One region of the Cupriavidus sp. 10L43_2 genome, then DNA from elsewhere that is predicted to be linked to it. Evidence: predicted binding sites of a transcription regulator. Region 1 holds the regulator's gene; each other region holds the start of a gene.

Evidence for each region. Region 1 encodes FNR, which switches genes on or off when oxygen is low (the NO sensors DNR and NnrR bind a similar motif). Its sites were predicted from a motif close to TTGATNNNNATCAA; they were not measured.
Region 2: the regulator FNR is predicted to act here: its motif matches at 4,352-4,365, upstream of AC1DEL_RS09050 (fatty acid desaturase).
Region 3: the regulator FNR is predicted to act here: its motif matches at 5,604-5,617, upstream of ubiU (ubiquinone anaerobic biosynthesis protein UbiU).
Region 4: the regulator FNR is predicted to act here: its motif matches at 3,172-3,185, upstream of AC1DEL_RS19585 (DASS family sodium-coupled anion symporter).

The regions. Positions count from the first base shown of each region.
Region 1 is NZ_JBFTJE010000006.1:35,180-42,269, forward strand. Features, by position in the region: gene rluB (23S rRNA pseudouridine(2605) synthase RluB) at 1-4, opposite strand, end outside; gene scpB (SMC-Scp complex subunit ScpB) at 33-956, opposite strand; gene AC1DEL_RS10670 (sulfite exporter TauE/SafE family protein) at 1,593-2,351, opposite strand; gene fnr (fumarate/nitrate reduction transcriptional regulator Fnr) at 2,436-3,161, shown strand; gene AC1DEL_RS10680 (hypothetical protein) at 3,190-3,435, opposite strand; gene AC1DEL_RS10685 (hypothetical protein) at 3,432-3,659, opposite strand; gene ccoG (cytochrome c oxidase accessory protein CcoG) at 3,700-5,241, opposite strand; gene ccoP (cytochrome-c oxidase, cbb3-type subunit III) at 5,297-6,211, opposite strand; gene AC1DEL_RS10700 (cbb3-type cytochrome oxidase subunit 3) at 6,208-6,378, opposite strand; gene ccoO (cytochrome-c oxidase, cbb3-type subunit II) at 6,384-7,049, opposite strand; gene ccoN (cytochrome-c oxidase, cbb3-type subunit I) at 7,068-7,090, opposite strand, start outside.
Region 2 is NZ_JBFTJE010000005.1:84,060-91,405, forward strand. Features, by position in the region: gene AC1DEL_RS09030 (GntR family transcriptional regulator) at 1-102, opposite strand, end outside; gene uraH (hydroxyisourate hydrolase) at 457-810, shown strand; gene AC1DEL_RS09040 (urate hydroxylase PuuD) at 842-2,050, shown strand; gene AC1DEL_RS09045 (TMEM165/GDT1 family protein) at 2,179-2,757, opposite strand; yybP-ykoY riboswitch at 2,821-3,028, opposite strand; gene AC1DEL_RS09050 (fatty acid desaturase) at 3,097-4,266, opposite strand; gene guaD (guanine deaminase) at 4,417-5,739, opposite strand; gene AC1DEL_RS09060 (adenosine deaminase) at 5,797-6,852, opposite strand; gene xdhC (xanthine dehydrogenase accessory protein XdhC) at 6,901-7,346, opposite strand, start outside.
Region 3 is NZ_JBFTJE010000028.1:37,500-44,845, forward strand. Features, by position in the region: gene narH (nitrate reductase subunit beta) at 1-522, shown strand, start outside; gene narJ (nitrate reductase molybdenum cofactor assembly chaperone) at 519-1,205, shown strand; gene narI (respiratory nitrate reductase subunit gamma) at 1,232-1,915, shown strand; gene ahbB (siroheme decarboxylase subunit beta) at 2,004-2,939, shown strand; gene ubiT (ubiquinone anaerobic biosynthesis accessory factor UbiT) at 2,958-3,410, opposite strand; gene AC1DEL_RS26660 (U32 family peptidase) at 3,428-4,342, opposite strand; gene ubiU (ubiquinone anaerobic biosynthesis protein UbiU) at 4,365-5,318, opposite strand; gene AC1DEL_RS26670 (NAD(P)H-dependent flavin oxidoreductase) at 5,683-6,837, shown strand; gene AC1DEL_RS26675 (type IV pili methyl-accepting chemotaxis transducer N-terminal domain-containing protein) at 6,974-7,346, shown strand, end outside.
Region 4 is NZ_JBFTJE010000014.1:153,499-160,363, reverse strand. Features, by position in the region: gene AC1DEL_RS19595 (MgtC/SapB family protein) at 167-637, opposite strand; gene AC1DEL_RS19590 (transglycosylase domain-containing protein) at 740-1,435, opposite strand; gene AC1DEL_RS19585 (DASS family sodium-coupled anion symporter) at 1,544-3,055, opposite strand; gene AC1DEL_RS19580 (tyrosine-protein phosphatase) at 3,346-4,107, shown strand; gene AC1DEL_RS19575 (acetate/propionate family kinase) at 4,126-5,349, opposite strand; gene AC1DEL_RS19570 (phosphate acetyltransferase) at 5,390-6,358, opposite strand; gene AC1DEL_RS19565 (DUF3141 domain-containing protein) at 6,634-6,865, shown strand, end outside.

The DNA of each region.
Region 1 (7,090 bases):
ACAAAGTATTCACTATCGATGTTGCGTGTTATTCAGTTGGACACGCGTTCGTCGTCCTCAGCAGGATGCGGCGCGTTGCCGTCCCGGACCGAATCGTCGGCCGCTTCCGGGGAGGAAGCAGCTGTGTCCACGTGGAAACCGTTGGCGTGGGCCAGCGGCGCGTCGTCGTCATGCCCGCCATCGGCGGACCACTGCGCAACGCTGTTGTCTTGCGGGTGCGGCGTGTCGTTCTGTTCGGTATCGGCGCCGTGGGCTTCCGTCTCCACCGGCTCCGCATGGTCGCTCTCCGCCGCGGCCATGACTTCCGCTTCCACCGCATCGGTAGCGGTCTCGGCGGCCTGGGGCTCGGCAAAGGTCTCTTCATCGCCAGCCGGCGGGTTGGCCGTGGCAACTTCTTCAAAATCTATCGCCTGCTGGTCCAGCAGGGCTGCCTGGACCTGGGCCTGGGCATCCTCGAGCGGCGGCAGCTCATCCAGCGTGCGCAGCCCCAGATCGTCCAGAAACGCCTTGGTCGTGGCATAGAGCGCGGGACGGCCCGGTACGTCGCGATGCCCGATCACCTCGATCCAGCTGCGGTCCTCGAGCTTCTTGACCACGTCGGTGCTGACCGTCACGCCGCGAATTTCCTCGATATCGCCGCGCGTCACGGGCTGGCGATAGGCGATGATGGCCAGCGTCTCCATCACCGCGCGCGAATACTTGGGCGGCTTTTCCGGGTTGAGCCGGTCGAGGAACTCGCGCATCTCGGGCCGGCTCTGGAAACGCCAACCGCTGGCCAGGGCCACGAGTTCCACACCGCGTTGCTGCCAGTCCTGTCGCAATTCGTCCAACAGGGCGCGGATGGTGTCGGCGCCGACATCGTCGGCGAAAAGACGGCGGAGATCGTTGACGCGCAGGGGCTCCTGCGCACAAATCAGCGCGGTCTCGAGGACGATCTTCGCCTCTTGGGTATTCATGTGATTGTGTGCAGCCTGTCTTTGCACCTGCTCCCGGACGAATCCCGGAGCACTGGAGATTTCGGATACAGCGGTACCGATGCCACCGCCATCTCATTGCGCAGCCAACTCGCAGCCTGTCGCAGCCCAGGCAGCCAAGCGGTGCACTTCGTTCTTTTGCATCGATTTGCCGGGTCGTTCCGGCAGGAGATCGTCCGCATCCGGCTGGCTTCGCCGGGAGTCGAACCTCTTGCGTCGCGCTCTCGCCTTTACCCTCGCAGGCGGAACCCTTCCCCTTGGAGCGGACATTCGCCAGGACAATCAGATTGCCAAGGCGGCAAGAAAAAACGGATATCGGCCCGGACAAGCTTCGTCCTGCGCCTGCACCACCACTCCACAAGGCCGACCGGCCTTTTAAACCAGATCTTTTGAACCGGATGCACTGTGGGGACGGATCCGGCAAGCCAATGCTGCCTCGGACCCATGGACACGCATCCCAGATCAGGGATGCCGGCCCGGCGACGCCAGGGAATTACGTGGCGCGATACCGTGGTTCTCGCGATTGTATGGCATTCCCGCCCCCCTCCGCAACCCGCCCGCCGCCCGGCGTGGCGAATGGCACGAACCGGGGCGGCCTGTCCGCCGCCCGGAATCGTCCTAGAACACCACGCAGAACCCATGCGCAGCCAGCGTCTCCGGGAGCCAGACCGCCCGCGCCACGCCCACGATGCCGAAGCCGATGATCAGCACGCCCGCCACGGTCCGGACCGCCGGCCGGCGCGACACATGGCGCACATAGCCCGACAACCCCGAAATCACCAGCAGGTTTGGCAGCGTTCCCAACCCAAAGGCGAACAGGACCAGCGCGCCCGACGCCGCATTGCCGGCCAGCAACGCCATTGCGAGTGCCCCATAGACCATCCCGCACGGCACGATCCCCCAGGCGAGTCCCAGACCGAAGCGCCGCAGCAGCGGCGCATGCCGGGCCAGGCCGGCAGGCAGCCTGATACCGAGCGCGCCCATGCGACCCACCACCCCTTGGGCCATGCGCACCGCGAACGCCTCCAGGCGCGCCGCACGCATGGTGCGCCCACGCAACAGCCAGAAGCCCGACATCACCAGCATCGCTCCGCCTGCGCCATAGAGCCATCGCTGCACAGGCAGATAGTCCTGCTTCCATACGGTGGCGCCGACGGCACCCACCACCGCCCCCAGCAACGCGTAGGTGGTCAGGCGGCCGGCGTGCATCGCCAGCAATTCCACGAGCCAGCCGCGCGGCGAGCGATGGATCGTCACCGGCACGCGCACCGCCGCGCGCTGCTCGGCCGCCATCGCAATGCCGCCACACATCGCAGCACAGTGGACGCCACCAAACAACGCAACGATAAAAACGCTGAAAAGCACACCAAATGGCAACGGTCCCTCGCTTCCGCGTCACTTCACGCGGTAAAATTGATCTGTCGCGCCCTCGCTGCAATGCGCATCACCAAGAGCCCTCAATTGCTTACCTCCATACCCGTCACCGAGATCTCGCCCCGCTGCTCTACGTGCGGGATGGGCCAGCTTTGTCTGCCGGTAGGCATGTCGCACCAGGACCTCCTGAAGATGGACACGCTCGTGCAGGAACGCGTGCGCGTGCACAAGGGCGAAACGCTTTACCGCATGGGCGATCCGCTCACCGCCGTCTATGCCGTGCGTTTCGGCACGCTCAAGACGCACGTGACGCTCGAAGACGGCCGCTCGCAGATCACCGGCTTCCATCTGCCCGGCGAGATGGTCGGTATGGATGGCCTCGGCGAAATGCAGCATGCTTCCGATGCCACGGCCCTCGAGGATGCCGAAGTCTGCGTCGTACGCTTCAACGACTTGCAGGCGCTCTCGTCTGACCTGCCCTCGCTGCAAACCCAGTTCCTGCGCTTGATGAGCAAGGAGATTTCGCAGGACCAGGTGATGCTGATGACGTTGGGTTCGATGCGGGCCGAGGAGCGGCTTGCCGCGTTCCTCGTCAATCTTTCCGATCGCCTGTCGGCGCGTGGCTACTCGTCGAGCGAGTTCGTGTTGCGCATGAGTCGCGAGGAGATCGGCAGTTATCTTGGCCTGAAACTCGAAACCGTCAGCCGCCTGTTCTCTCGTTTTGCCGAGGCGGGCCTGATCCAGATCCGCCAGCGCCACGTCAAGCTCATCGACATGGCCGGCATCAAGCAGATCTACAACCGCTCCTGCTAAGGCCGGCTCGCCGGCGGCGGTGCACTCGCTACTCGAGTTCATCGGTATCGCTGAGCGGCGTTGGCATGGTGTAGAGCGTCAGGCCGCTCGACAAGGCGCAGAACAGCCACGCCAGCAGGAATCCCACGGTATAGATCGCCTCACGCGACGCGTCGACCGGATGACCGAAGAAGCTCAGGTCACTGGGATCGACAATCGAGAACACCGTTGCCGTGGCCACGCCGCCCATCAGGAACGCTGGCCACATCACCCACATCAGCCAGCGTAGTCTCATGGCCGCCTCGCCGTGTCATTGACATGGGCGTCGGCACGCACGGCGGACCCATCCAGCTTCTCCACCACCAGCCCATGCCGCGCGGCATCGCGCACCGGCACGTCGGCGTGGGTATTGGCGAGCCAGATCGTCACACCACAGCCGATCATCGCCAGCAGCGGTCCGCTCATCAGCAGCCACGGCCACGGTTCCTTCCACCACGGCTTGACTTGTTGCGCTGTCATTGCCTACTCCTTGCGTCGAATATTTCCTGAATGACCTGTCCTACAGGCCGCGCGGCACGATGAAACTGGTCGCTTCCTGGATCTGCGCGCGTCCGCGTGCGTCGTCCATACCCTCCCCCGTGACCGTGATACGGATCTTGTGCGTGCCCTGCGGCGCGTGGTCGATCGGGATACGGATCCGCACCGGCAACAGCCGGTTCGACGTAGGCGCCAGCGTTTCTGCCGACTTGTCATACTCGATGGTCAACCCTTGCAGCTCCGCGCTCGTCGCCTGTACCCGGACGCGCATCGGCGTCTCGGTCGTATTGATCAGTTGCAGCCGGTACACGTTCTCGATCCAGCGACCTTCGACCTCGCGGCCCAACGCGCCACGGTCGCGGATGACATCGACCTTGAGCGGCGTGCGCATCGCCAGCGACCCGATGAAGCCCCCCACCAGCGCCGACCAGATCACCGCGTAGACAATCGTCCGCGTGCGGAACAAGCGCTTGCGCGCGGCGACTGCCGACAGGCCCTTGCGCATCGCGTTCTCAGAGGTGTAGCGGATCAGGCCACGCGGATAGGCCATCTTGTCCATGACCTGGTTACAGGCGTCGATGCAGGCACCGCAGCCAATACACTCGTATTGCAATCCGTCACGGATGTCGATCCCGGTCGGGCAGACCTGCACGCAGATGCTGCAATTGACGCAATCGCCAATGCCGGCGGTGTGCCGGTCCGTCTTGCGCGAGCGGCTGCCGCGCGGCTCGCCACGGCCTACGTCATAGGTCACCACGAAGGTATCGCGGTCGACCATCACGCTCTGGAAACGCGCATACGGGCACATGTACTTGCACACCTGCTCGCGCATGAAGCCGGCGTTGCCCCAGGTGGCGAAGGCATAGAACAGCATCCAGAACGACTGCCACGGCCCCAGCGAGAGGTCGATCACCTGCCCGCCCAGCTCGTGGATCGGCGAGAAATAGCCGACGAACGTGAAGCCGGTCCACAGGGCGATCACCACCCAGAGCGTGTGCTTGGTCGCCTTGAGCCGCAGCTTGCGCAGGCTCCACGGGTCGCCGTCCAACCGGATGCGGGCGATGCGATCACCTTCCACGCGTCGCTCGATCCACATGAAGATTTCTGTGTAGACGGTCTGTGGACACGCGTAGCCACAGAACAGCCGGCCCGCGATGGCGGTGAACAGGAACAGGGCGAGCGCCGAGATGACAAGCAGGACCGCGAGGTAGATCACGTCCTGCGGCCACAGCACGAGGCCGAAGATATAGAACTTGCGCGCGCCGAGGTCGAACAGCACCGCCTGGCGGTCGTTCCATTGCAGCCACGGGGCGCCGTAGTAGACCAGCTGGGTGAGGATGACGAGCCAGACGCGCCAGCTCGAGAAGGCGCCCGTGACCGAGCGCGGATAGATCTTGCGCCGGACCTCGTAGAGTGTTTCTTCCGAAGATTCAGCCGATTGGGCAGATTGCCCGGATAGCGGCGTGGCAGCCGGGCGCCATGGCGGGCTGTCGTCGGGCCGTGAGGGCTCCGACGTAGCGGGGTCGTCCGCTACGGGCTGTGCAGCATTGGGGGGCGCGTTCATCTTGTGTTCCTCGCGCCCCGGCAGGCGGCAAGCCGCCCTGCCCGGGGGCTGTTGATCATTGTCCGGCCGCTCCTGTATTGGAGAGACCCCACACGTAGGCGGTCAGCATGCGGATGCGCTCGGGCGTCAGGATTTCCTCATGCGCGGGCATGTGCCCGTTATGACCCTTCTGGATCGCCTCGACGATGGCATTTTCCGAACTGCCGTAGAGCCAGACGCTGTCCGACAGGTTCGGCGCGCCGAGCGCCTGGTTGCCCTTGCCGCTGGCCCCATGGCAGGCCGCACACGTGGTCTTGAAGGTGCCCTCGCCCCGCGACGCGCGGATCGGGTCAGACGCCAGGCCCGACAGCGAGCGCACATACTGGGCCGTGTCCCCGGCGAGCTTGGCGTCGATGACGCCCGCGAACGGCGGCATCATGCCGTTGCGACCCTTGATGATCGTCTGACGGATCGTTTCGGGGTCGCCGCCATAGAGCCAGTCGTTGTCGGCCAGGTTCGGAAAGCCGCGGCTGCCGCGCGCGTCGGAGCCATGGCACTGCGCGCAGTAGTTCAGGAACAGGCGCTGGCCAATTTCACGGGCGTCGGGGTCGGCGGCGACCTTCGTCACGTCCATCGACATGTACTTCCCGTAGATCTCGTTCTGCATCTTCTCGGCGGCCTGTCGATGCGCCGCCAGTTCGCCCTGCGAGGAGAACCCCAGCACGCCGGCGTAGGAACCCAGGCCCGGATACAGGACCAGGTAGCACACGCTGAAGATGCAGGCCAGCAGGAACATCCACATCCACCAGCGCGGCAGCGGGTTGTTCAACTCGCGCAGGTCACCATCCCAGACATGGCCGGTATCCTCGGTCGCACCCTGGCTTTTTGGCGCCCGGCGCTGCGAGAACAGCAGCCACACGCACCACGCGATGCCGACCAGCGAGATGGCCGTAATGTAGTAACTCCAGTAATCGGAAAAGAAATCGCTCATGACTGTGGGTTCCGGCTTGTCGTTATCGTGGTCTCGTCGGGCAACGCGAAGGGCAGCATGGCTGACTCCTCGTTGGCGGCCTGGCGCCGCGACGACCAGGCCCACCAGCAGATGGCGAGGAAGGCCAGCATCGACAGCACGGTGGCAGCGGAGGTCAGGATGGCCATGGCGGTTACTCCTTCGGTGCCGCGGCCGCCGTGGCGGCGTCCAGGCGCACGTTGCGGCGGTTCAGGCCGAGGCCTTGCAGGTAGGCCACCATCGCGTCCTCTTCGGTCTTGCCGGCGAGTTCCTCAGGGGCATGGGCGATTTGCTCCTCGGTGTACGGCACACCCAACCGCTTCAGGGCGCGCATCCGGCCCTGGATATCGCCCGTCGGCAGCGCGGTCTTCTCGAGCCACGGATACGACGGCATCACCGATTCCGGCACCACATCGCGCGGATTGCGCAGGTGGATGCGCTGCCAGTCATCCGAATACCGGCCGCCCACGCGGGCGAGGTCTGGACCGGTACGCTTGGAACCCCACAGGAACGGATGGTCATACACCGACTCGCCGGCCGTCGAGAAATGGCCATAGCGCTCCGTCTCGGCCTGCAGCGTGCGCACCTGCTGCGAATGGCAGCCGACGCAGCCTTCGCGGATATAGATATCGCGGCCCATCAGGCGCAGCGGCGTGTAGGGCACGATGCCCGCGTCGGGCTTGGTCGTGGAATGCTGGAAGAACAGCGGCACGATCTGCACCAGACCCGCAATGCTCACCACGATGATCGTGGCGATGATCAGCCAGCCAACGTTCTTTTCCAGTGTTTCGTGGGTGAAGAATCCTTGTTTTTGTGACATCTCAGCAATCCTCGGCGGTCAGTGTGCGGGAGCCTGGGCGG
Region 2 (7,346 bases), on a different contig from region 1:
GTACATGCGCTCCTCCACGGAGCCCTTGCGGGCTGGCTTGTTGTCGGAGAGGGTGGACTGGGCATCGGCCACGGCGGCAATCAGTTTGAGATTCTTGGACATCCAGGGCACTCGCAAGGGAGACAGAGGGGATGATCGGGAGGCGCAACGATCCTGGCGAGTGGGTATCAAGCCGACATCAGGCGTCTTGATACTGGTCATGTCATCGCGTGGATCTAAAAATTGTTGACAATTATTTGGATATGCAAGCACTATTGTCAACAAAACCTGAGAAGGTTTTCGACAAGTACGGGAAATCCCCGAGTTGTCATCCGGGTTGGGCGGGCGCATTGTCGCCACGCACCAATCCAGCGCCGGGATGCGTTAAATGACGTACCGAGCGGGCATCATTCCCACAAATGGTGCTAGTGAAGGCAGCGGCGCCCCTCACAACCCACACCCGCAAAGGAAGAACAGATGGGACGCTTGACCACTCACGTTCTCGACACGGCCGCCGGCACGCCCGGCAAGGCGATGTCGGTCACCCTTCATAAAATTGTCGACAATCGCCGCGAGACGCTCAAGCGCCTCGTGACCAACCACGATGGCCGTTGCGACCAGCCGCTGCTGGAAGGCGATGCGCTCGTGGCAGGCGTGTACGAACTCGAGTTCGGCGTCGGCGACTATTTCCGTGCCCAGGGCGTGCAGTTGCCCGAACCGGCATTCCTCGACGTGGTGACGCTGCGCTTTGGCATTGCCGACACCGCTGCGCACTACCACGTGCCCCTGCTGGTGTCGCCGTGGTCGTACTCGACCTACCGCGGCAGCTGAGTAGCAGGCGGACGGGAAAAGGAGACAAGTCATGGAAGGTTACATTCTCGACTGGGCCAACATGCTGTTGCGCTGGGTGCACGTCATCACGGCCATCGCGTGGATCGGTTCCTCGTTCTATTTCGTCTGGCTCGACAACAGCCTGACGCCCCCCGGCGATCCGGCCCTGAAGGAGAAGGGCGTCGGCGGCGAACTTTGGGCCGTGCATGGCGGCGGGTTCTACAACCCGCAGAAGTACATGACCGCGCCCAAGGCGCTGCCCGAGAACCTGCACTGGTTCTATTGGGAGTCCTACTCCACGTGGATGACCGGCTTCGGCCTGCTGGTGGTGCTGTACCTGTTCAACGCCAGCACCTACCTGATCGACAAGAACGTGTTCGACATGTCGCCCGGCGCGGCGGTCGGCTTCGCGGTCTCGTACCTGATCATCGGCTGGGTGGTCTACGACTCGATCTGCCGGCTGTTCGGCAAGAGCGACCGCCTGGTGGGCATCCTGGTGGCGGTGTTCGTGGGCGTGGCGGCGTATGCGGCCTGCCACATCTTTTCGGGCCGCGCGGCGTTCCTGCTGACCGGCGCGATGATCGCCACGATCATGAGCGGCAACGTGCTGATCTGGATCATCCCGGGCCAGCGCAAGGTCGTGGCGGCGCTGAAGGCCGGCCAGCCGGTGGACCCGATCCACGGCAAGCGCGGCAAGCAGCGTAGCGTGCACAATACCTACTTCACGCTGCCGGTGCTGTTCGCGATGCTGTCGAACCACTACAGCATGACGTACGCACACAAGCAGAACTGGCTGGTGCTGATCCTGATCATGCTGGCCGGCGTGCTGATCCGCCAGTTCTTCATCCTGAAGCACAAGGGCAAGATCAACGTGGCGTGGCCGGCTGCCGGCGTGGCCCTCCTGGGTGTGGTGGCGGTGATGATTGCGCCGCAGCCGCGTCCGCAAGTGGCCAGCAACGCCGCGGGCGACGCCGCCAACGCGGTGAGCTTCGCCAAGGTGCAGGAAATCGTGAACGCCCGCTGCGTGCAGTGCCACGCGGAGGCGCCCAAGATGATGCCGACTGCCGCCAAGGGCATCAAGCTCGATACCGTCGACGAAATCAAGGCGCATGCGCAGCTGATCTACCAGCAGGCGGTGCAGCAGAAGGCCATGCCGCTGGGCAACGTCACGCAGATCACGGAAGACGAGCGCGCGCTGCTGGGCCAGTGGTTCGAGGGCGGCGCGAAGACCACCAACTGAATTTGACCGGGCATCGGTGATCGACGGTCCGGGGCTGTGCAGTCCCGGCGGCCGGCAGTACCGGACCGGCGAGGGTTTGAACGGGGCGCAAGCCCCGTTTTTTTATAGCGCGACGACTCTGGCTTGTCTCAGTGGCCGCCGACGTTGAACAGCGCCAGCAAGCCGAGCACGAGAAAGATCACCGCGGCGATCTTGTGCACGAGGGCGATCGGCATCCGGTTGGCGAAACGGTCGCCGAGCAGCACGGCGGGCGCGTTGGCCAGCATCATGCCGAACGTGGTGCCTGCCACGACGGCCAGCACTTCGCCATGGAAGCGTGCTGCCAGGGCCACAGTGGCGATCTGCGTCTTGTCGCCCATTTCGGCGAAGAAGAAGGCGACGATCGTGGTGCCGAGGATGCTCAGGGCACCGTTGGCCGGCTTGGCTTCCTCTGCCTCGTCGAGCTTGTCCGGAATCAGCATCCAGCCGGCCATGGCGATAAAGCCGAGGCCGAGGATCCAGCGCAGCAGGTTGGCGCCGAGCACCTGCGTGATCCAGCCGCCGAGCGCGCCGGCGAAGCCATGGTTGACGAGGGTGGCGATCAGGATGCCGGCGATGATCGGCAGGGGTTTGCGATAGCGTGCGGCCAGCACGAGCGACAGCAATTGCGTCTTGTCGCCCATTTCTGCGAGCGCGACGATACCTGTGGAGACGAGGAACGATTCCATTCTTATAGGATTGATACCGGGCCGCACACGCATCGCGAGATGCCAATGACGCACACCTTTCCCGGCCCGGCCAGAAAGGTATGGTCATCGGTCTCGCCAGGCGTTAGACATAGGAGTCAGGCACGAAGCCCGCTCGGGTCCTGCGCTGCGTACGCCATAACCGTTGATGCTGGACACCACGGTCAAGTCTGTTGACGTACGCCCCTGTCTGCCGTGTGCCGCATTGCGCGGCGCGGTGAGACGAGGGCGGCTACTCCCCAATGGAAGTCGTAATTGTACTAAAAGGCGGCGGACACTGTCCACCGCCTTTGGCATGGCTGTTGGGAAATGCGGGTCAGGTCAGACCGGCACGGGCGAGTTGTCGCTGGTCTGGCGGCCGCGGAAGTCGGTCCAGCACAGGGCCTTGAAGTCGTACAGCTTGCAGCGGCGCGCCGTGCGGAAGTACCAGCGCCACGAGAAGTTCTCGATGATGATGCGGCCCGGCAGCGCATGCTCCAGCAGGGTCTGGGCGCGCTTGAGCCGGTACAGCGGCACGCTCATGTCCACGTGGTGCGCGGTGTGCTCCATGATGTGGTGGAGCGCGGCGCCGATGCCGAAGCGGAAGCGCAGGTGCACGGTGGTCGAGACGAACGGCTGGGCCTTGGCCCACATCGGCTTGGTGTCGTACCACGCCACGCTCGTGTGCGTGTGGTGGACATACAGCACGAAGCCCACGGTCAGGTTCCAGATCAGGAAGGGCAGCACGAAGCCGGCGCCGACCAGCCCCAGGACCGACTGGTCCGTGGCCACGGCCAGCCAGGCCAGCGCACCGATCCAGATGGCGCCGAAGGTGGCCACCAGCGTGCAGTCCCACATGAAGATCGCGCGGCGCGTGGCCATCTGGCGCTTGCTCGGGAAGAACAGCTTGAACCACCAGATCTCGATCAGGTAATAGAGTCCGGCGCCGAAGCCATTGCGGTAGACCCGCTCCATCACCCGGCGCCAGCGCGGCAGCGCGCGGAATTCCTCGAGCGAGTAGGGCGCCCAGACGAAGTCGAAGCCCTTGAGGTTGGTGTACCCATGGTGGACCACGTTGTGGCCGACTTCCCACAGGCTGTAGGGCGTGAGCGACGGCAGGAACGTCAGCCGGCCGAGCCATTTGTTCAGGCCACGGCGGTCCGTCAGGCTCTGGTGGCAGGCATCGTGGCCGATGATGAACAGCCGGGCGATCACCAGACCCAGCAGCACGCCGAGGCCGAGCTTGGCCCACCACTGCGGCGCCAGGACCACGCCGGCCAGCACCGCGGCGAAGATCGCGTAGTCGAGCGCGAACAGCGTCAGCGCGCGTGCCACGCTGCGCTCGCCGAGCGGAATCAGCCAGCCACGGATGGTCTTGCGGTTAGGGAAGGGGGCCTCGAAGGCGATGGGTTCCGGCAGGGGAACGCCGGCGAGCTTGCGGGGCGGGTGGGCAGGGTGGGAAGCCGGCTCAGCAGTCTGGGCCGGCGATACATCCAGAGATCGGGCAGTCATGTCAGTCTTTTTGGGTCTGTCTTGGCGCACCCGATAGCCGGGGGCGGGCAATGCGACAGCCTAGAAGGCTTTGATGACGGTTGTGTTGATGCTGGTCAAGGCGGACGGGCGACAACACGTATTTGCCTGCCGTCCGTCGCCCAAAAGCGATCAACCCGCCAGTTCCCGCGTGGCTTCGCCCATGATGTAGACGTTGTCCACTACGCGGTCGTCGCCGAGCATGGCGAAGGCGAACAACTGCTCTTCGAGCGTCTCGGAGCGGCTGCTGCGGCGGGCGATCAGCGGCGTGGCCTCGGGGTCCAGCACCAGGAAGTCGGCCTCGCAGCCCACGGAGAAGCTGCCGATGCGGTCCGCCCAGCCCAGCGCCTCGGCCGCGCCGCGCGTGGCCAGGTAGAACATGCGCAGGGCGGTCAGGTGGTAGCCGCCCATGCGCGCCACCTTGTGTGCCGCGTTCATGGTGCGGAACATCGAGAACGAGGTGCCGCCACCCACGTCGGTGGCCAGCGTCACGTTCAGGCGGTGGGCATCGGACTGGTGGAAGTCATAGAAGCCGCTGCCCAGGAACAGGTTCGAGGTGGGGCAGTGCGCCACGGCGGCGCCGCTGTCGGCCAGCCGGCGGCGGTCGTCCTGGTCGAGGTAGATCGCGTGGCCGTAGAACGCGCCGGGGCGCAACAGGCTGTAGCGGTCGTACACGTCCAGGTAGCTGCGGGCGTCGGGGAACAGCTCGGCCACCCATTTCACCTCGTCGCGGTTCTCGGCCACGTGGGTCTGGATGAAGGCGTCCGGATGCGCGCGCGCCAGTTCGCCGCAGGCGGCCAGTTGCGCCTCGGTGGAGGTCGGCGCGAAGCGCGGCGTGATCGCGTAGGCGAGCCGGCCCTTGTTGTGCCACTTCGAGATCAGGTCGGCGGAGTCCCGCGCGCCGCTCTCGGCCGTGTCGCGCAGGAATTCGGGGCAGTTGCGGTCCATCATCACCTTGCCCGTGATCATGCGCAGGTTGCGGTCCTGGCTCGCGGCGAACAGGGCGTCGGCGGAGGTGGCGTGCACCGTGCTCCAGACCATCGCCGTGGTGGTGCCGTTGCGCAGCAGTTCGTCGGCGAAGAACTCGGCCACGGCGCGCGCGTAGGCGGGCTCGCTGAAGCGGCGTTCCTCGGGGAAGGTGTAGGTATCGAGCCAGTGCAGCAGGCCCGGCGACGGCGACGCGATGATGTCGGTCTGCGGATAGTGCACGTGCGTGTCGATGAACCCCGGCACGAGCAGCTTGCCGCGATGGTCGACCACCTCGGCACCGGCCGGGATGTCGCGCGCCAGGTCCTCGTACAGCCCCACGGCGGCGATGCGGCCGTCCGTGACGAGCATCAGGCCATCTTCCCAATATTGATACGCCTCCTCATGGAACTGCGGATCGCGCAGGAAGTGGAGGATGCGGCCGCGAATGGCGCGGGTCTTGGCGGGATTGGGGGAAGTGGTGGTCATCTTCTCGTCTCAGGGGCGGCCGGACCTGGGGGTCCGGCGTCTTGTTTATGCGCCCGGTCAGGTCGTGGGAGCCGTCGCGGGCGGGTTCTCGGGCGTGGCGGACCAGAAATGGTCCACCTCGGCCAGGTAGTCGGCCTTCTGCTTGGCGGGCAGGAAGGCCGCTTCGAAGCTGTTGCGGGCCAGCTTGTAGGCGTCGGCGGCGTCCAGCGGCAGCGCGGCGAACGAGGCTTCCCAGTTGGCGTTCATGTAGCCGCCGAAATAGGCTGGATCGTCCGAATGCAGCGTCACGGCCACGCCGGCATCGAGCAGGCGCTTCATCGGATGGTCGCGCAGGTCGGGGTAGACCATCAGCTTCTGGTTCGACAGCGGGCATACCGTCAGCGCGATGCGCTCGCGCGCCAGCCGCTGCACCAGGGCCTCGTCCTCGACGGCGCGCACGCCATGGTCGATCCGCTCCACACCGAGGATGTCGAGCGCATTGATCACGTACTGCGGCGGGCCCTCCTCGCCGGCATGGGCCACGCGATGCAGGCCGAGCGCCTTGGCGCGGGCGAACACGCGCGCGAATTTCTCGGGCGGATGGCCCTTTTCGGACGAATCCAGCCCCACGCCGACAAAGCGGTCGCGGTAGGGCAGGGCCGCCTCGAGCGTCTCCAGCGCGGCGTCTTCGGACAGGTGGCGCAGGAAGCAGAGGATCAGGCTGCTGGAGAAGTCGTACTCGGTGCGGGCCTGCGCCAGTGCGTCGGCAATGCCGTCGATGATCACGCCCATCGGCACGCCGCGTTCGGTATGGGTCTGCGGATCGAAGAAGATCTCGGCATGGCGGACGTTGTCGGCGGCGGCGCGCTTGACGTAGTCCATCGTCATGTCGAAGAAGTCTTCCTCGGTCAGCAGCACGCTGGCGCCGGCGTAGTAGATGTCGAGGAAGGACTGGAGATCGGTGAACGCGTAGGCTGCGCGCAGCGCCTCCACGTCAGGGTAGGCCAGCTTGACCCGGTTGCGCTGGGCCAGCCGGAAGATCAGCTCGGGTTCGAGCGTGCCTTCGATATGCACGTGCAGTTCGGCCTTGGGAGTACGGCGGATGCTGTCCGCGAGCGCGGCATCGATGGTCATGGGGCCTCTTTTATGTCTTGGGCGGCTGCCGGATCGCGGCGGCCGAAGTTACGGATGCGTCGCTTCCGCCTGGCTGGCAGCCAGCGCCGCAGCGCGCTGGTCGCGCACCTGAAGCAGCTGGGCGACGATGGCTACCGCAATCATAGCCGGTGCCTTGTCCGTAATGCCGGAGACTCCCATGGGACACGTCATTTCCGGGAAGCGGGCCGGGTCGATCCCGTGCTCCGCCATCCGGTGTTCGAACTTCGCGCGCTTGGTTTTCGAGCCGATCAGGCCGAAGTAGGCGTAGTCCGTGCGGCGGAAGATGCGCTCGCAGAGCGCCTGGTCCAGCGCGTGGCTGTGGGTCATGACCAGGAAATACGCGCCGGGCGGGGCCTGGTCGACCACGGCCTCGGGGGTATCGGAAGCCTCGGCCTCGACGTTCTCGGGCAGCCCGCCCGGGAACAGCGTGTCGCGCTCGTCCACCCAATGCACGCGGCAGGGCAGCGTGGCGA
Region 3 (7,346 bases), on a different contig from region 1:
GAATACCGGACGCTGCCGATGGTCTGGTACGTGCCGCCGCTCTCGCCGATCCAGTCGGCGGCGGAAAGCGGCTTCATGGGCATGAACGGGATGATCCCGGACGTGCAGGGCCTGCGCATTCCGCTCAAGTACCTCGCCAACCTGCTGACCGCCGGCGACGTGGCGCCAGTGCTGACCGCCCTGCAGCGCATGCTGGCCATGCGGGCGTTCAAGCGCTCGGAAGTCGTGGATGGCGAGGCGGACCTCGCCGTGCTGCGGCAGGTGGGGCTGACCCCGGCGCAGGTGGAGGACATGTACCGCCTGCTGGCCATCGCCAATTACGAGGATCGTTTTGTGATTCCATCGTCACACAAGGAAATGGTCGAGGACAGCTTCAACGAGAAAGGCAGCTGCGGCTTCACGTTCGGCAACGGCTGCTCGGGCGGTACGTCCGAGGGCTCGCTGTTCGGCAAAAAGCCGCAGGGCAGCGTGGTCTTCGCGGACATGCCCAAGTCGCGCAAGAAGCCGACTGAAACCTGCTGACACCTGCTAACAACGGATCCATCATGACCCTCTATCCCGTGCTCAGCGCCTTGCTGGGCTACCCCGAAGCGCCGCTGCAGGCGGCCATGCCCGAGATCGAACAGGCGCTCGACGCCTGGCCCGCCGCCCGCGCGGGGCTGGCCCCGCTGACCGGCCCGCTGCGCGACAGCCCGCTGATCGCGCTGCAGGAGCACTACGTGGCCACCTTCGACCGCAATCCCGCGCATTCGCTGCACCTGTTCGAGCACGTCCATGGCGAGTCCCGCGACCGGGGGCAAGCCATGGTCGATCTGATCGACGAATACCGGCGCGCCGGCTTCGAGCCGGTGGCGAACGAGTTGCCCGACTACGTGCCGCTGTTCCTGGAGTTCCTCGGCGCGCTGGCCGATGACGGGCAGGCGCAGCGCGCCGAGCAGTTGCTGGGCGAGGCCATCCACGTGCTGGCGGCCATCTGCGACCGGCTGGCGCGCCACGACAGCCCGTACGCGACCGTGTTCACGGTGCTGCGCTCAATGACCAGCGTGCAGCCCGAGGCCCGGACCGACCCGCCCGTGCGCGACATGGACGAAGCGCTGGAACTGTTCGGCCCCGGCACGGATGGCGTGGAGCCGTTGCTGGCGGCGGCCATGCCGGCTGAACAAGTGGTGCGCTTCCACGACCGGCGCGCCCCCTCCCCCCAATGACCTCCCTGACGACGCAGGCGACCACCATGTCATTCGCCCACCAGTTCCTCTTCGGCATCTATCCCTATATCGCCGCCGCCCTGTTCCTGTTCGGCAGCCTGGCGCGCTTCGAGCGCGAGCAGTACGGCTGGAAGGCCGACAGCTCCCAACTGCTCTATCGCGGCAACCTGCGGCTGGGCAGCATCCTGTTCCACGTTGGCATCCTCGGGCTGTTCTTCGGCCATCTGGCGGGCCTGCTCACACCCGTGGCCGTGTGGGACGCGCTCGGTGTCTCCCACACGCTCAAGCAGGCCGTGGCGATGGGCGCCGGCGGAGTCATGGGCACGATCTGCCTGATCGGCCTGCTGATCCTGTTGCATCGGCGCTTCACCAACGCCCGAGTTGCCGCGGTCACGCGTACCGGCGACAAGGTGCTGCTGCTCTGGCTGCTGGCGACCTTGCTGGCCGGGCTCTCGACCATCTTCGTGTCCGCCGGCCATATGGACGGTCACATGATGGTGCAGCTGATGACCTGGGCCCAGCACATCGTCACGCTGCGCGCCGATGCGCCCGACTTCATCGCCGATGCCCCGCTGCTGTTCCGCGTGCATCTGTTCCTCGGTATCTCGCTGTTCGCGATCTTCCCGTTCACGCGGCTGGTGCATGTGTGGAGCGGCTTCGCCTCGGTCACCTACCTCGGACGGGCCTGGCAGCTCGTGCGGGGGCGCTGATCCGCGCTTGATGGGGGTCAACGGGGCGGCCGGGTATCCGGCTCATCATGGCGGGCACGCAATCCTGCCCGCTGCTCCGGATATCGCCATGATCGACGAGACTGCACTCTACCAACGCCTTCGGCAAGATTTCCCGCTGGAGCCACGGCCCTACCGGTGCCTGGCCCGGGCGCTCGGCCTGTCCGAGCATGGCCTGCTGTCGCTGCTGGCGCGCGACGTTGGCAGCGGCCGCATCAGCCATGTCGGCGCCCGCTTCGCGCCGAACGCCATCGGCGCCACCACGCTCGCGGCGCTGTCCGTGCCGGCGGCGCGGCTGGAGAGCGTGGCGCGGCGACTCAACGCCGACCCGGCCATCGGCCATCACTACTGCAGAACCGGCCACCGCTACAACCTCTGGTTCGTGGCCGGTGCGCGCGATGCCGACCACCTGGCGACCGTACTCGACGGCATTGGCGCGGATGTCCACCAGACGCCGCTCGCACTGCCACTGGAATGTGAATACCACGTCGATGCCGGGGTGCCACTGCGGCCCCTGATGACCGATGCCGACTGGCGGCTGGTGGCAGCGCTGGAAGACGGCCTGCCGCTGACGCCCGAGCCCTACCACGCCATGGCGCGTGGCACCGGCATCGGGCTACACGAACTCTGGCGCCGGCTGGCGCATTGGCGCGAGGCCGGCGTGATCCGCCGCTTCGGCGCCATTCTCCAGCCGGGCCAACTCGGCTTCGTGCACAACGCGATGTGCGTATGGAATGCGCCCGACGCACGTGTGGATGTGCTGGGCAAGCGGCTGGCCCGCCTGCCCGCGGTGGCACTCTGCTACCGGCGCGCGCGCCGAGGCACGGCATGGCCCTTCAACCTGTTCGCGGTGGTGCGGGCGCGCAGCGCGGCCGACCTCCAGGCGACGCTCGATGGCTTCACGGCGATGCCCGCGCTCGCCAACCTCCCCGGTGCCGTGCTCCGCGCCCGTTGCTGCTTCAAGCCACGCGGCGTGCGCTACGGCGATCTGGCGCCCGAGGCCTGACGGGCCAGCCCGTCGCTCTCACGCGGCACGGACTTCGGGAAACAGCACCGCTAGCCGCGCCACCCAGGGCTCGACCCAGGCCGGACGCGGCGTGGCGTCGAGCCAGTACTTGACCTCCAACCCCAGCGCGGTGTCCCCGCAAATCGAGAGCCGGCGCTGGAAGAACAGCGTGTCGGTATCGGCATGGCCGGCGAGCAGTTGCAGGTAATCGGCGGCGCGGGCGCGCAGCGTCAGCGCCGGGGCGGGTTCAGGATCGAACGGCCCCATCCGGAACACGCCCCCTGCACAGCGGAAACGCAGGTCCAGCCCGAGGTCTTCCACCACGAGCAGGAAGGCATGACCGCCCAGCGCGGACGGTGGCTGCAACCAGCCGGCGCGGCGCGCGGACTCCAGCGCCATCACGAACGGCAGGGCCTGCGCAGGGGCGGGCAGGCGGCGATGGATGCGGGCAATCAGGGAAGAAGAATTCATCGATGGTCTTGGGGCAGTCATGCGGGCGCGCCGGCTATCCAGGCAATGCCGGGCTGGCCGGTCCAGTAGCCGTTGCTCGCCGAGGCGCCGGCGGGCACGATGCCGCTGGGCGCGGCGCCGGTGCGGCCGTGACGCACGGCGTCTAGCAGCGCTATGACGTCCAGCGTGCCCACGGCGTGCGGGCTGACGCGGACCACATCCACGCCCATCGCCTGAATCTCCGGCAGGTGCGCGCACAGGTCCAGGCAGCTTGCGGACTGAGTCTGGATGCCGTTCAGGGCGAAGAACGGCTGCCCTTCGCCCGTGCGGGCGACCAGCCCGTCCGGGTAGTCGAGGCAACGGAACTCGCAGGCATCCTTGCGCAGGCGGTGATGCCGGGCCGTGAAGCAACGCGCGGAGATCGCCAGCGGCATGCGGCCCCAGATCATCGCTTCGATCTGCATGCCGGCTGGCCGCGCCGCCGCCAGCGCGGCCAGCGCCGCGTGGTCCATCTCGACCGGCGCCACGACCCCGCGCGCGCCCAGCGAGCCCAGCCACGTCGCCGTATCGGCGTGATAGACGTTCAGATGCGGCCCGGCGACGAACGGCCGCCCGCGCCGCGCGCGCACCGCGCCAAGATCGTTGGCCTCCACGAGGAACTCGTCCTGCTCGCAGACGCGGCGCATGGCCGCGATGTCGCTGTCCGATTCGACCAGTACCGGGGTGGACAGCACCACCTCCTTGCCGGCATCGCGCAGCATCCGTGCCACGTCCAGCCAGTCGGCATGGCGCAATTCGTGGCGGCGCGTGCAGACGGCTTCGCCAAGATAGACGCGCTCCACGGGGGCGTCTGCCACATCGGCATAGAAGCGCAGCACGTCCGCGCGGGGCCAGTAGTAGAGCAGCGGACCGAGCGCGATGGTCAAGGAATAGGGGGAAGTGGATGTGGTCATGGTGGCTGGGATGCGGACGGTTTCAGCGCCACGGACGGTCATAGGCGCCCTGGGTCACCTGGTCGCCCTCGGCATGGCGCCCCAATGTGGCCTGCCATTCCTGGCGTGGCACGAAGCGCCGGGGGTCGCGCCAGGCGCCGTCGATGGCGGCGCGCAGCACGCCCACCACATCGCCCACATAGCGCGGGCTGCGCTGGCGGCCCTCGATCTTGATGGCGGCGATGCCGATGTCGATCAGCGCCGGCAGCAGCGACAGCGCGTTGAGGCTGGTGGGCTCCTCCAGCACGTAGCCGTGCTCGCCCTCCACGGTGAAACGGCCCTTGCACAACGTGGGGTAACCGGCCGGCTCGCCGGGCGCGTAGCTGTCGATCAGGATGCCGGAGAGCCGCGCGTGCATGGTGCCGTCCGCCTCGTCCCAGCGCACGGCGTGGGCTGGCGAGCAGACGCCACGGTTGTTCGGCGAATCGCCGGTCGCGTACGAGGACAGCAGGCAGCGGCCCTCGGCCATCACGCACAGGCTGCCAAAGCCGAAGACCTCAAGTTCCACATCGGTCTGCCTGGCCAGCTTGGCGATCTGCGCCAGCGTCAGCACGCGCGGCAGCACCACGCGCCGGATACCGAAGCGCTCGCGCATCAGCGCGATGGCATCGGCATGGGTGGCCGAGCCCTGCACGGACAGGTGCAGGCGCAGGTCGGGGTGCTTCTCCGCCGCGTAGGCCATCAGGCCGGGATCGGCCATGATCACCGCGTCGGCGCCCAGCGCGGCGGCGGCGTCCACGGCGCGGTGCCAGCGGTCTACCTGCCCCATCTGCGCAAACGTGTTGATGGCGAACAGTACTTCGGCGCCGCGCGCGCGGGCTTCGGCCACGCCGGTGCGGATGTCGTCCTCGGAGAAATTCAGGCCGCCGAAGTTGCGCGCGTTGGTGGCATCGCGCAACCCGAGGTAGATGGCGTCCGCGCCGTGCTGCAGCGCCATGCGCAGGGCCGCGAGCGAGCCGGCGGGTGCCACCAGTTGGGGCCGGCGGGGCTGGCGGCGCGATGGCTCGGTTGGGGGGGTTGGCGCATCGGGCACATCATGCACGTCGGGCGGGGAGGCATCCATGGCGAAAATGCGCGGTGCGGCGCATGGGGTAGCGATCGATCAAGGATGCTAGTCATGCCCATCGAGGGAACCTTTGACCCCGCGCAAACCCCGGCTGTGTTCTACCCGTCTCGTTCCGCCGAACTAGGTCCTCGGAACGGGCCGCCGATCCCCCGCAATTTGATCTGGGGCAAACTGCCACCCCGATGCGCGTGAGACGCTGGGCCGTTTTTTGCCCCTCCTGACTTCGGATTTCCTCATGACACATCGATGGCTCAACCTGGCCGGCCGCAAGCTGCTTCCTATCGTGCAGGGCGGCATGGGCGTGGGCATCTCCGCGCATCGGCTGGCCGGCACGGTGGCCCGCCACAACGCCATGGGCACCATCGCCAGCATCGACCTGCGCCATCATCACCCCGACCTGATGGCCGCCACGGCCAAACGCGACAAGGCGGCCATCGAACACGCCAACCTCGTGGCGCTGGACCGCGAGGTGCGCGCGGCGAAGGACTTGGCGGGCGGGCAAGGGATGGTCGCCGTCAACGTGATGAAGGCCGTTGGCGCCCACGCGGCGCTGGTCCGGCAGGCGTGCGATAGCGGCGCGGATGCCATCGTCATGGGCGCCGGCCTGCCGCTCGACCTCCCCGAACTGACCGCCAATCACCCGAAGGTGGCCTTGATCCCGATCCTGTCCGACGCCCGTGGCGTCAGCCTCGTGCTGCGCAAGTGGATGAAGAAGGGACGGCTGCCCGATGCCATCGTGATCGAACATCCCGCGCATGCCGGCGGGCACCTCGGCGCCTCGCGCATGGAGGACATTGGCGATGAGCGGTTCTCGTTTGCGCGCGTGCTGGACGAATGCCGCACGCTGTTCGCCAGCCTGGGGCTGGCCTGGGAGTCCGTGCCGCTGATCCTGGCCGGCGGGTTGGGCCACCACGGCAAGCTGCATCACTGGCTGGCGCAGGGCGCGGCCGGCGTGCAGGTCGGCACCGCCTTTGCCGTGACCGAGGAATGCGATGCGCATCTGGCTTTCAAACAGGTGCTGGCTTCCGCGCCGCAGGAACAGATCGGCGAATTCACGAGCGTGGCGGGACTGCCGGCGCGCGCGGTGCTGACGCCGTGGCTCAAGCGCTATCTCTCCCGGGAGTCGGCGCTCCAGGCGCGCGCCAAGGTGCGCGAGTGCCTGGAGGGCTTCGACTGCCTGCAATCGTGCGGCCTGCGCGACGGCGTGGCGCGCATCGGCCAGTTCTGCATCGACCGCAAGCTCTCGCAGGCGCTCAAGGGCGACGTGGAGCGCGGCCTGTTCTTCCGGGGTAAGGGCACGCTGCCGTTTGGCGACGCCATCCGCCCCGTGGCGGACCTGATCCACTACCTGATGTCGGGCGAAAAGCCGGCGGGGGTCGCGCCGGCCTGATTGGGCTGTTGCCGGAATGCGAATCCCGCGTAAGTTCCCGTCCCATCCGTCGGCGATTTGATCCAGCGCAGGAAACGGCGCAATCGCCGGTACCAGAATGGCAGCTGTCCCCACGCCCTGCCCTCGCCCCCACAACATGCCAGCCCCCTTTCCTGACACCGCGTTCGATGCGCACGCGGACCCCCATGCCACCTCGGCGGTCGGGCTGCCGGGGCTGCGCCACCGCCTCTCCACCCGCATCATCTCGCTGTCCCTGATCTCGCTGCTGGTTGTCCTGACGATGATCGGCGGCACATTGTGGCTCTCCTGGAACCTCGAAGGCGCCGGCGCGGCGATCAACGACGCTGGCAGCGTGCGGATGCGCGCCAACGCGGTGGCGATCGAACTGACCCGCGCCCGCGCCCATCAACCCCACGCTCTTGTGCCACGGATCGCCCAGCTGGACGAGACGCTGGCGCAACTGCGCCGGGGCGACGCCACACGACCGCTGTTCCTGCCCGCCGTGCCGG
Region 4 (6,865 bases), on a different contig from region 1:
ACGCGTGCCTTGCGCGCCGCACGATAAACGGATTCTCAGGGGGTGGAAATGCTTTGGCTGGGGTAACTCAGAGGCGTTTGATCAAGGCTCAATCGCCATGCAGATTCAGGGTTCTTCTATATCTCTAGCCCGCCGTGCATGCTAGCGGGCGCGAAAGATCATCGTGCTACTTCTTGAGCCGATAGAGCACCTGCAGGATCACGAGCCCGAACAGCGTGCCGACCACGGCCGTGCTTTCGCGGCCGAGGCCGCAAGCCACGCCGATGGCGGCCACGGTCCAGATGCTGGCGGCCGTAGTCAGGCCCTGGATGTTTTCCTCGCTGTTGAGCTTGATGATGGCGCCCGCGCCCAGGAAGCCGATGCCGGACGCCACGCCCTGAAGCACGCGGCTCATGTCCGCGACCTCCATGCCCGCCATCAGCGGCACGAGCACGAACAGCGCCGATCCCAGCGCCACGAGCATGTGCGTGCGCAAGCCGGCGGCCTTGCCGGCCGCTTCCCGCTCGAACCCGATCAGCCCGCCCAGCACGATCGCGAGCGTGAGCCGCGTGAGAATGCGGGTCAGTTCCGCGACATCGGGGATATCGGCAAATTCCGAACGCAGCGTGCTGTAGACCTCTCCCCAGATCCCATCCATGGCAGGCTCTCCGTGATCGTCTTGCGGGGAGGCTAGCATGCAGGGCGCTGCGCGCGCAGTCGGGCGCCGGCTGACAGCGGAAGTGCCGAGGTCAGCCCAAATTCAGCGCAGGCGCAGCGGCTCGAGCAGCGCGGCGTCGTACTGGGCGCGCGATATACGGCCCAGTTCCATCATCCGTAGCAGGATATAGGTCTGCCGCTGCCGCGCCCGGCGCGGGTTGACCACGGGATTGTTGGCCGATGGCGCCTTGGGCAGGCCGGCCAGCATCGCGCATTCGGCCAGCGAGAGCTGGGCCACGGGCTTGGCGAAGTAGGTCTGGGCGGCCTCGTCGAAGCCATAGGCGCCCTGGCCGAGGTAGATCTTGTTCAGATAGATCTCAAGGATCTCGTCCTTGGTCAGCGCGCGCTCGATCCGGTAGGCCATCAGCACTTCGTAGAGCTTGCGCGTGTAGGTCTTCTGGCGCGACAGGAAGAAGTTGCGCGCCACCTGCATGGTGATGGTGGACGCCCCTTGGGAGAGGTCGTCCGAGAGATTGGCGATGCCGGCCCGCATCACGCCGACGTAGTCCACGCCGTCATGGAGATAGAAGCGGTCATCCTCGATGGCCACCACCGCCTCGCGTAGCGCCGGCGGGAACTGGCGTAGCTCGACATAGTCCGGCGTCTTGCGGAAGGCGGTCAGGGAGTCGAGCGACGGAAGCTGGCGGTCGGCCACCAGTACCGCGAAGGCGATGAGCAACGCACCGCCGAGTACGGCGAGCAGGACGAGTTTGACGAAGGCGGACCAGAGGCGTTGCATGGCGCATATTTTGCCATGGGTCCGATGACGATTCGGAAATTGCCGATCGCCCGCCTTAATTCGGGCACGGGTTTCGTGATGGGGGCGTCTTGTTGGCGGGGACGGCGGTCAGACCCAGCCGAGCCAGCGCCAGTACGTGGCCGCGAACAGCAGCATCAGGCCATAGCCGATGATCGTCAGCGGAATGCCCACGCGGGCGAACTGTCGGCCGTTGAAGGTGTCCGTGCCGAGGCAGACCATGTTCTGCGGCGCGTTGATCGGCAGGATGAAGCCGAAGCTGACCGTGAAGCCGAGCAGCATGGTCATGCCGACCTTGTTGATGTCGCCCGGCAGCGTCTGGAGCACCGAGATCAGGATGGGCAGCAGCGCGGCGGTCAGCGCGGTGGCGCTGGCGAACCCCAGATGGATCAGGATCAGGAACGCGGACAGCACCGCGAAGACCATCAGCACGCCATGGTCGGCAAGGCCGGAATGCGTGACCACGAACTTGCCGAGCCACTGGCCGGCCTGCGTGGTCAGCAGCGCGGTGCCAAGGCTGATGCCGACGCCGAACACGATCAGCGTGCCCCACGGCGTGCGCGCCTGCATGGTCTTCCAGTCCATCACGCCAAAGCGCGGCAGCATCAGGATCACCAGGCCGACGAAGGTGATCGTCGCGGTGTCGAAGCTGTGCAGCTTGCCCTCGGTCGCCCAGAACACCAGCAGGCCGATGGCGACGGCGGCGAGACGTTTCTGCGGGCCGGTCATCGGCCCGAGCGCGGCCAGTTCGCGCTGCACGGCTTCCTTGCCGCCGGCAATCGCATCGGTTTCAGGCGGCAGCAGCCAGCGCACGAGGAAATAGAGCACCGCCGACATGATGAGCGCCCACGGCGCGCCGGCGATCAGCCATTGCAGCCAGGTCACGCGCTCCCCGAGCAGCTTGTCCATGAAGCCGGCGGTCAGCAGGTTCTGCGCGGCGGCGGTCTGGATACCGACGTTCCACACGCTGGTGGCCATCGCCACCATGATCATGATGCCGGCGGCGGTATTGGACTTCTTGTCCACGCCGAACGCGGCAATCACGCCCATCATGATCGGCACCGTGCAGGCGCTACGCGCGGTGGCGCTGGGTACGACCAGGCTGAGGATGATCGTGACCGCGATGGTGCCGATGAGGATGCGGCGCGTGCTGGTGCCGATGGCGGAGAGCGTGACCAGCGCGATGCGCCGGTCGAGTCCCGTCACGGTCATCGCAGCCGAGATGAACAGCGCGGCCGCCACCAGCGCGAGCGCCGTGTTCGAGAAGCCGGCCAGCGCCATGCCCAGCGCGCGCGAGGTGCCGTAGTTGACCGTGGAATCGGCCACCGTCGGCGCGAAGCCGATCAGGCCCGCCATCAGCGAGGTGATCATGATCGCGCTGGTCTCGTAGGTCACCGCCTCGGTGATCCACACGACCACGGCGAAGGCGAGGATGGCGAGCATGCGCTGCCCGGCGATGGGAAGCCCTTCGGGCGTAGGTATCAGGAGTACCGCGGCGAGCACGGCGAGGGCGAGGTACAAGCCCCAGTGGAGGGTCACCTTGGGGGTGACGGGCGCCGACTTGGCGGCGGCAGGTGCAGCAGAGATATGCGAGTCAGGCATCTTGACTTCCTAAGTGGATGAGCCTGTCGACGCGGTCGTCACGCAGGGTCGCCGCGGTCGACCCACGCATTATGAGAAGCGTGCCTGCCCATGCCAAGGCACCGCGTCAGCGCGATTTGTCCAGGATCAAGCCTCTGCAAGATCAGGCATCGGGGGCGACACACGGTGCGTCACGGCGGCGCAACGGATGGCGGACATTGGGCGATTCCCGATGGCGCCGCGTGTCCTCGATCTGAAATAATTGGGGACGATGTTGAAAACCCTTCGATCACCCTTAACCGGACACCGACATGGTGACTCACGCAACACACATTCGTCCGTGCCTACCGCTGGAGACGATCAGCAACGCACGTGACCTCGGTGGCCTCGTCGGCGCGCATGGGCGCCGCGTGCGTCACGGCAAGCTCTTTCGCAGCGGCAATCCGGCGCTGGCCAGCGTGGCGGACCTGGATCGCCTGCATGCGCTGGGCCTCGACATGGTCATCGACTTCCGCTCGACTGGCGAGAAGTCCCCGRAGGAGGCCGCCTTCGGTGAGCGCTTCCGCTGGATTCCCGTGCCGGTGCTGGAGGGCAGCATGGCGATGGACGTGCTGATGCCGCGCCTGCGTGACAGCACGCCGGCGCAGGTCCACGCCTTTATGGTCGATGTCTACCGCGATTTCCCGGTGCGCTATCGCGACGCGTTCGGCGGCTTCCTGCGCAATGCGGAGACAGGCGGCACGCTGTACTACCACTGCACGGCCGGCAAGGACCGCACCGGCTTTGCGTCGCTGCTGCTGCTGTCCGCGCTTGGCGTGGCGCGGGACGACATCGTCGCCAACTACCTCGAGTCCAACCACTGGAACCGCCGCTTCAACGAGGCGATCCTCGCGCGAACCGAGGCGCTGGGCGTGCCGCCCGACGTCATCATGCCGTTGCTCGAGGTGCGGCCGGAATACCTGGAGGCGTCGATCGCCGCCATCGAGCAGGCGCACGGCGGCCTGGAGGCTTATCTGGCCGATGGTCTTGGCGTCGATATCGACCGCCTGCGCGGCCACTATCTCGAAGCCTGAGCCCGGCCGCCGCCGCTACTACAGTCCGCCGCGCTCGCGCAGGATGCGCGCGGTGGAGAGCGCAATCATGCCTTCCTCGTCGGTCGGCAGCACCAGCACGGGCACGCGGCTGTCGTCGCGGCTCACGCGCTGGGTGTTGGCGGCATTGGCCTGCTCGTCAAGGCGGACGCCGAACAGCCCGTCGAGGTAGGCGCAGATGCGCGCACGCACCTCGGCGGAGTTCGCACCGATGCCTGCCGTGAACACCAGCGTATCGAGCCCGCCCAGCGTGACGGCCAGCTTGCCGATCTCCTGCGCGGCGCGATAGGCGTAGAAGTTCACCGCCAGCACCGCACGCGGCTCGTTGCTGGCCAGCAGCACGCGCATGTCGCTGCTGATGCCGGAAATCCCCTTGAGCCCCGACTGGCCGTACAGCATGGCCTGGATCGCATCGGCTTCCATGCCTTGCGCGGCGAGCCACAGCACCGCGCCCGGATCGATATTGCCGCAGCGCGTGCCCATCGGCATGCCATCCAGCGCGGTCAGTCCCATTGTCGATTCCACACTCCGGCCCTCGCGCATCGCGCAGAGGCTGGCGCCGTTGCCAAGATGCGCCACGATGACACGGCCTTCGGCGAGGTCCGGCGCCACCTGCCGCAGCCGGCGCGCGATATACGCATACGACAGCCCGTGGAAGCCATAGCGGCGGATGCCGCGCTCGTAGTACTCGTACGGCAGCGCCATCAACTGCGCGAGCGGGTCGTGGCCGGCGTGGAAGGCGGTGTCGAAGCAGGCCACCTGCAGCAGCTCCGGCACGGCGGCGCGCACCGCACGGATCGCGGTCAGGTTATGCGGCTGGTGGAGCGGGGCGAGCGGGACGAGGGCCTCCAGCCGCTCGATCACGTTGTCGTCGATCGCCACCGCATCGGCGAAGTCTGCGCCGCCATGCACCACGCGATGGCCGACCGCCACCGGTGGCGTATCGCGCAGGCCCACGCTCAGCGTCAGCCGAATCAGGCGGAAGGCGGCATCGTGGTCGGCCACCTGCTCCACGGGAAACTGCTCATCGGCCACGACGCGGCCGTCGGCCATGCGCGCGGTCAGGCGCGGCGCCACGCCGATGCCCTCGATCTGCCCGTGCGCGGCCAGTTCGGGCTGGATATCGACATTGTGATGCGCCGACTCGGGCACCACGTAGATGGAAACCTTCACGCTCGATGACCCGGCGTTGACAACGAGGATCACGGGATGGACGGTACTCAAGATGATTCTCCTGGCGACTGTCTTGGCGCTGGCATCGCGCTCAGGCGGGCACAGCGGCGGCGGTGCGGCGCGCATGCGCAAGCAGCACGGCGATGGCGCAACTGCCGATGCGCGCGCGCACGCTGTCGGCACGGCTCGTCAGGATGATCGGCACCCGTGCGCCCAGCACGATGCCGGCGGCCTCGGCGCCGGCCAGGAAGGTGAGCTGCTTGGCGAGCATGTTGCCGGCCTCGAGGTCCGGCACGAGCAGGATGTCGGGGTCGCCGGCCACCTCGGAGTGGATGCCCTTGGTGTCCGCTGCGGCCTTGCTGATCGCGTTGTCGAAGGCCAGCGGGCCGTCGAGGATGCCGCCTTCGATCTGGCCGCGCCGGCTCATCATGCAGAGCGCTGCCGCGTCGATGGTCGACGGAATCTTGTCGGTGACGGTTTCCACGGCGGAGAGGATCGCCACCTTGGGCGTCTCGATGCCGAGCACGCGCACCAGGTCGATGGCGTTGCGGACGATGTCGGCCTTCTCGTTCAGCGTGGGGAAGATGTTGACCGCCGCGTCGGTGATGAACAGCGGCTTGTGATAGGTGGGCACGTCCATCGCAAACACGTGCGAGAGGCGCCGGCCCGTGCGCAGGCCGCTCGCCGAACTGGCCACCGCGTGCATCAGCTCGTCGCTGTGCAGGCTGCCCTTCATCAGCAGTTCGGCCTCGCCGGCACGCACCGCTTCCACGGCACGCGCGGCGGCGGCGTGGCTGTGCGGGACGTCGAGGATGCGGGTGCCTTCCAGCGACAGCCCGTGTTCCGCCGCGACATGGCGGATGCGGACTTCGGGGCCGACCAGCAGTGGCACGATCAGGCCGAGCCGAGCCGCCTCGAGCGCGCCATCGAGCGAACTGTAGTCGCACGGATGGGCCACGGCGGTGGGAATCGGCGGCAGGCCCGCGCAGCGCGCGAGCAGCATGGCGTACTTGTCGCCGGTCGGCGGCAACGCGGACGGGTCCAACGTAGGTGTGAGCATGGGCAGCGTTCCCTGGAACCAATATTCTGGAGTCGGGCAGGCATCCCCCGGGGGCCAAGGATGCTGCATTGCGCAAACGGCATCTGCGAGTATAGGTCGGGCGACGATGACACGCCAGCGTCATATCCGGCGCGGAAATTGCACGAATCTGCGCCATCGGTTGTCTTCGTCCGCCGAGGCTGGTAGATTTTTACTTGCTGCATCGCAACAGGCGCCTAGTACGCCGCTGCGACCCGTCTGACCACCTCCACACCTTCCCAGAGGGGAGAATCGGAATGAATGCACGCCAACCCGCCGGGAGCGGTCCCGCTCCCGCGCAAGATGAATCCGCATCGCCTCCGCCGTTCCCAGATCTCTCGGCAATCTCCGCTTACGCTGCCCATCCCCTGGCCCAGGCCGCCTGGGAGTATGGCGTCGACGCCTGGCAGCGCAGCATCCTCTTCCTCGACATCCTGCGCCGGCGCGGCAACGAGACGGCCGAGCACGAGCGCGGTGGCATGCCGCCCG